Regions from separate parts of the Sorlinia euscelidii genome, predicted to be linked through region 1. Evidence: predicted binding sites of a transcription regulator. Region 1 holds the regulator's gene; the other holds the start of a gene.
What was found. Region 1 encodes HrcA, which represses chaperone genes, less so after heat shock. Its sites were predicted from a motif close to GTTNGCACTCNCNNNNNGNGAGTGCNAAC; they were not measured.
Positions count from the first base shown of each region.

Region 2: a site for HrcA is predicted at 1,973-2,001, ahead of groES (co-chaperone GroES). Genes of this name have one in related genera too.

Region 1 is NZ_JAWJZZ010000002.1:163,804-167,221, forward strand. It holds gene bfr (bacterioferritin) at 250-738, shown strand; gene CGLAMM_RS04380 ((2Fe-2S)-binding protein) at 824-1,096, opposite strand; gene hrcA (heat-inducible transcriptional repressor HrcA) at 1,219-2,277, opposite strand; gene rph (ribonuclease PH) at 2,501-3,238, shown strand; gene rdgB (RdgB/HAM1 family non-canonical purine NTP pyrophosphatase) at 3,235-3,418, shown strand, end outside.
Region 2 is NZ_JAWJZZ010000001.1:200,432-203,849, reverse strand. It holds gene CGLAMM_RS00930 (S-methyl-5'-thioadenosine phosphorylase) at 73-975, shown strand; gene CGLAMM_RS00925 (dienelactone hydrolase family protein) at 1,034-1,705, opposite strand; gene groES (co-chaperone GroES) at 2,081-2,374, shown strand; gene groL (chaperonin GroEL) at 2,420-3,418, shown strand, end outside.

The DNA.
Region 1 (3,418 bases):
TAATTATAGTTTAATAAAACGTAGTATTTGAGAAAGTCTTGCAATTGCGTAGTGGCGCGGGATGAGAGAAATACCAGTGTGAAGGTGTCTCTAAAAATAATAACCATTCTCAATAACATGTTTATTATCGGCGATCATATTATTTTCTTGCCCGCGACTGGATAGTGCGTTTAATTTGCGCGTTAAGATTTTATCGAAGCCACGCCCCAGGCATCGATGCCGGCTCGTTTTAACTTAATTGGACGCAACATGATCAAAGACGATAAAATCATTGAGCACCTCAACACACAGTTGACGAATGAGCTCACCGCCATCAACCAATATTTCCTTCATGCCCGCACGCTTAATCACTGGGGTGTGACGAAGCTCGGCAAAAAGGAATATGAGGAGTCGATTGAGGAGATGCGCCATGCTGATTGGCTTATTGAGCGCATTCTCTATCTCGGCGGTTTACCGAATGTTCAACGCCTCAACACCATTCTGATTGGTCAGAACGTCAAAGAAATTCTGGAGTGCGACCTCAAGCTGGAGAAAAAGGCGCTCGTCGATCTCGCGGAGGGCATTGCTTACTGTGAAAGCGTCCGTGATTTTGTCTCACGTGATCTTCTTCTCAAAATTCTCGCAAATGAGGAAGAGCACGAGGATTATCTGGATCGGCAATTCGACCTGATCAATCAGATCGGTATAGAGCGCTATATTCAGCTCAATTCCGGCGCCGCGAACGAGGACAGCCCTTAAGCCCGTCGCGGCTTTACCATCTAATGTCGGCGACGCCTGACAGGCGCGCTGACATTATTTTATGGGCACGAGAACCAGTCACTGGTCAGGCCAACTGATTTTCCGACAGGCGCAGGCAATGCCCGCGATCCTCGCGCGTCGGGCGAGCGGATTGGCGCGCCCGGAAGGGCTGACCTGCAATCTGACATGTCCCCGCCTCCGCCAGTTCACGCAGAACATCCTGCATAACCGGGACGCATGCGCCGCATTGCGCCTTGCAGCCGCGCGCCGCGTAGACGTCACGCGCACGTGTCGCGCCCTCCCGCGCCGCTTCGGCAACGTCATAATCTGTCAGCACGTTACAGGAGCAGATAATCATCCGATTCTTCCTCTTTCATGTGACGATTATAACGCCAATGAGAATAAATCGCAACTCATGGAGGAAAGTTCAGGGTTAAAGTTTCGTAACCCGTTATTCGGCAAAGCGCGCGCACCTGCGCATCAGCCAAGAATGTGGCCGAGAATCTTGGCGGTGTAATCGACGACAGGCACAACGCGCCCGTAATTAAGTCGGGTCGGCCCGATCACGCCGATCGCCCCGACAATACGGTTATCTTTGCTGCGCGCCGGTGCAACAACCATGGACACACCGGAAAGGTCGAAAAGCTCGCTTTCCGCGCCGACATAGATGCGCACACCGTCAGAATCCTGAGCGGAATGCAGGAGCTTCAACATCATTTCCTGCGTCTCGAGCGTTTCAAACAGGCGCCGAATGGATGACAAGTGCGCCATCTCGTTAATGTCATCAAGAAGAGTCGCCTGCCCCCTTAGATGAAGTGTGCCATGACCCTCATCCCAGTAAGCCAGCCCGGCCTCAATCACCTGGGCGGCAAGCTGGTCAAGCTCCTGCCGGCATTCCCGCATTTCATTTTTAACGCGCTGCCGCAAACCACCGATCGTGACATCTCCTAGCCGTGCATTGAGATATTTGCTGGCTTCCGTAAGGGCTGATGCGGGGATGTCCGGCGGCGTTTCGACAATGCGGTTTTCAACCTGCCCATCCGCGCCGACAAGAATGACAAGGACACGCGACGGCCCGTAAGCCACAAACTCAATATGTCGTATAGCCGCATCATTTTTGGGCGCCAACACCACGGCCGCCGCCTTTGATAATCCCGCAAGGAGGGAAGACGCATCCGCCATCAGATCATTATAGGACCGCCCTTCAAGCGATAAGCGGGCGGCGATGATACGCTGCTCATTTTCCGTCAGGCGTCCAAACTCAAGCAGACCATCGACGAAGAGCTTGACGCCTTTCTCCGTCGGGACGCGCCCCGCCGAGATATGGGGACTGAACAGCAGCCCGGCCCGCGTCAATTCCGCCATGACGTTGCGGATCGTCGCCGGTGAAAGGGACGGCGTCAATTTCTGAGATAAGGTGCGTGACCCGACAGGATCACCCGATTGCAGATATTGCTCGACAATTTCCTTCAGCACCTGCGCTGAACGCCCATCCATACGCGCCAGATAATCGGTCCCTGCCATCATTTCTTTCTGCATCTCCGTGCACCTATGTTACCGCAGCTTCTCGCCTTCACCTAGATGCGCTAACGCGTAAACATGCGATGAGAAGGTTTTACGACCGTGTTTTCAGCATTGTGATGAGAATAGCTCACGTCGTCACCTTCCCAACTTCAGATCCTCCACCCATTTCATCGCTTCCCCCACGGAACATAACCCGTTAAAACCCGGGGCGTAGATTTCAAGGTCCAAGGATAAAGTCATGAGCACCCCTCGCCCCTCCGGTCGCGCTTCAGATGCGTTGCGTTCCGTTTCGATTGAGCCCGGATTTGCGCGTCACGCTGAAGGGTCCGTTCTGATCAGAATGGGTGGGACGGAGGTCCTTTGTGCCGCGAGTGTGGAAAACCGTGTGCCGCCATTTTTGCGGGGCCAGGGCCAGGGGTGGATCACGGCGGAATACGGTATGTTGCCGCGCGCGACCCATAGTCGCAGCAACCGTGAAGCCGCGAAAGGCAAGCAATCCGGCCGCACGCAGGAGATTCAGCGCCTTATCGGGCGGGCCCTGCGCGCGTGCGTCGATCTTAAAGCCTTGGGTGAGATGACCATCACGGTCGATTGTGACGTGCTTAACGCCGATGGCGGCACGCGTTGCGCGTCGATCACCGGCGCGTGGGTAGCGCTTGCCATCGCCATGGAACAGCAGAACAAACAGGGCAATCTCCATAAAAGCCCCCTTCGCGCACAGGTTGCCGCCATATCATGCGGCCTGACCCCGTCCGGCGCGGTGCTTGACCTTGATTACGTTGAGGACAGTGCAGCACAGGCTGACACAAATTTTGTACTGACAAGTCAGGGCGGTATCGTTGAAATACAGGGTACGGCAGAGGACTCACCTTTCAGCGAGGAAGCTTTTTTTGAGCTGCTGCGTCTGGCAAAAATCGGCACGAAACAGCTCTTTACTGCGCAGGACGCGGCCCTCGCCGCCTTTCGCGCCAAATGACAAAATCGCAGATCAAACGCGGCGATCAGCTTGTTCTGGCCAGCCATAATCAGGGCAAACTCGCTGAATTTCAGGCGCTTTTCGCGGCCTCCGGGGTGGTTATCAAATCGGCTGCCGCGTTTGACCTGCCCGAGCCTGAAGAGAATGCGGATAGTTTTGAAGGCAATGCCCGTATTAAGG
Region 2 (3,418 bases), on a different contig from region 1:
GGCAGGTCGCCGCGCAGAACGGCAACGCGGTTGTCCGGACTTACAACATTTTCTGGAAGGCTGCATTGATCCATGTCTTCATCTCAAATGATTCAACCGGTTATCGGTATCATAGGTGGTTCCGGCCTTTACGATATTGACGGGCTTGAAAACAAAAACTGGTGCGAGGTCGAAACACCTTGGGGCCAACCTTCCGACGCCTTATTATGCGGTGAACTGGGCGGCGTGCGGTGCGTCTTCCTGCCGCGCCATGGGCGTGATCACCGTATACCACCATCAGAATTGAACTTCAGAGCCAATATCGACGCGCTCAAGCGCCTTGGCGTGACCGATGTGCTCTCACTTTCGGCGGTGGGTTCACTGCGGGAGGTTTTGTCTCCAGGCACGTTCGTTATCGTGGATCAGTTCATAGACCGGACACTCGCCCGGAAGAAAAGTTTCTTCAGCACGGGTTGTGTCGCCCATGTCGGGATGGGCCACCCGACGGCGCAGCGCATCAATGATGTGATTGAGACGGAAGCTGCGGCTTTGCAATTACCCATCACCCGCGGCGGCACATATCTTGTCATGGAGGGGCCACAATTCTCCACTCACGCGGAAAGCAGGCTTTATCAGTCCTGGGGCTGTGATGTGATCGGCATGACCAACATGCCGGAGGCCAAGCTTATTCGTGAAGCTGAAATGTGCTATGCCAGCATCGCCATGGTGACGGATTATGATTGCTGGCATGAGGACCATGACTCTGTCACGGTGACAGATGTCGTGAAAGTGATGAAAAACAACGCCGCCGCCGCCCGCACCTTGTTGCAACGGGTCATCCCGAAACTTGGTGAGAAGCGGGGCCTGTGTCCCTCCGGCGCCGAGCGTGCGCTGGATCACGCGATCATCACGCCGCATCAAAAGCGCGACCCGGAACTTGTGCGCAAGCTCGATGCGGTTGCCGGACGGGTTCTACGCGCGGAAACCGCGTCCTGACGTTTTTTGGGCAGTCATCGACACACCCTCCCGTGGCGAATATGAGGGGGGCGGTGCGTCAGATGTTTTGGCTAAGGAAATCAACTGAACGTTGCCATGCCAGGCTGGCCGCGTCCTCATTGTAGCTGCTGCGATCAAAGCAGCCGAAACCGTGACCAGCCTGGTCATAGACGAAAAGCTCAAGATCAGGTTGGTTCTGGCGAATTGTCAGTATATCCGTATGCGGGATATGCGTATCCTGCCCCCCGAAATGGAGCTGCACAGGGCAATGTGGTGCCGCGTGGCTTTCTGCTGCTATGCCGCCGCCATACCATGAGACGGCCGCCTGTAATTTCTGCGTTTGAGTCGCCATGCGCCAGGAGAGGAGGCCGCCCCAGCAAAAGCCGATTGCGCCCACGCGCTTATGCCCGGCCTGCTGGAGATAATCCGCGGCGGCTGAGACATCCAGCAGGGCGTCAGCCTGATCACATGAGGCGTATGTCTCAATGCCTTTTTTATACGCCTCTCCCTCATAGCCGAAGATGAGGTCCCGCTTGACGCGGTCATAGAGCGCGGGGGCGACGGCGTGATAGCCCAGTTCCGCCAGCCGATCGCAGACGGTTCGAATATAAGGGGTGACGCCAAAAGCCTCCTGAATGACGACGATGGCGCGCTCCGCACCCGCATCACCCGCAATATAGGCGCTGAGATGATGGCCGTCCGACGCCGTTAACGTTTCAATTCTGCTCATAAACTGTCTCCCTTGATGTGGCCTTTTTAGACCCTTGTCGCGGGAAGCGTCCAGCGGCAATCCGCTTGTGACCCTTTGTTGATCACGGTGTTTTGACCTCTGACGGGCAAAAAAAACAAGGGCGGGAACATGTCTGGACAGGAGGCCCGAACAGGGGAGAAACGCGGCATTTCAGTGGGTCGTTGCGGCGCCTCTGACATTCAGTTCACGGGTGATTAACCGCCTTCTTACGTGCTCTTGACGGAAAAAAAATTAAACCTTATCTAGTTTGGCACTCCCGATAAGAGAGTGCTAACGCGCTGCGGCTTTGCGGGCGCGCAAACCGGTTGTGCTGCTTATCAATCGAGGGCACGACCCCTAATTTTGGAGCGATCCATGGTAAATAATTTCAGACCTTTACATGACCGTGTGGTGGTCGAGCGTCTTAATGGTGAAGAAAAAACCGCTGGCGGCATCATCATCCCCGACACGGCGAAGGAAAAACCGATGGAAGGCGTGGTGATCTCGGTCGGTCCGGGCGCGCGCAATGAGCAGGGGCAGATCGTCGCCCTGGACGTCAAGAAGGGTGATCGCGTCCTCTTCGGAAAATGGTCCGGGACGGAAGTAAAGATTGACGGTAAAGAGCTGCTGATCATGAAAGAAAGCGACATCATGGGCGTGATCAGCTGAGCGGCCTCATCTGACTGAACCTGACTGTAAAACTGGAGATTTATTATGGCTGCCAAAGACGTTAAATTCGGCGGTGAAGCGCGTGAGCGCCTGCTTCGTGGTGTTGATATTCTTGCCAATGCCGTCAAGGTGACTTTGGGCCCCAAAGGCCGCAACGTTGTTCTTGATAAGAGCTTCGGCGCACCGCGCATCACGAAGGACGGTGTCTCTGTCGCGAAAGATATCGAGCTTGCGGACAAGTTCGAGAATATGGGCGCGCAGATGGTGCGTGAAGTCGCTTCCAAGACCAATGACATTGCGGGTGACGGCACGACGACGGCAACAGTGCTGGCGCAGGCCATTATCAAAAATGGCGCCAAGGCTGTCGCCGCGGGCATGAACCCGATGGACCTCAAGCGCGGTATCGACAAGGCGGTCGAAGCTGTCGTTGAAGAGCTGAAGCAGAAAAGCAGCAAGATCTCTTCCAAGGAAGAGACCGCACAGGTCGGCAAGATTTCTGCAAATGGTGAGGGCGAAATCGGAGAGATGATCTCCGACGCGATGCAGAAAGTCGGCTCTACCGGTGTCATCACCGTGGAAGAGGCAAAAGGCCTGCATACGGAGCTGGATGTCGTTGAAGGCATGCAGTTCGATCGCGGTTACATCTCCCCCTACTTCGTGACAAATCCGGAGAAGATGACGGCGGATCTCGAAAATCCGTATATCCTGATCCATGAAAAGAAAATCTCCTCACTTCAGCCGATGCTGCCCCTCCTTGAAAAGGTCGTGCAGTCCGGTCGTCCGCTGTTGATCATTGCCGAGGATGTTGATGGGGAAGCTTTGGCGACCCTCGTCGTTAACAAGCTTCGTGGTGGCCTCAAGATCGCCGCTGTCAAGGCTCCTGGCTTCGGTGACCGCCGTCGCGCCATGCTTGAGGACATCGCGACACTGACAAACGCTGAGGTGATCAGCGAAGATCTCGGCATCAAGCTGGAAGCGGTTGAGATTTCATCGCTCGGGACCGCGAAGAAAGTCCATATCGATAAAGAGAACACCACGATCGTC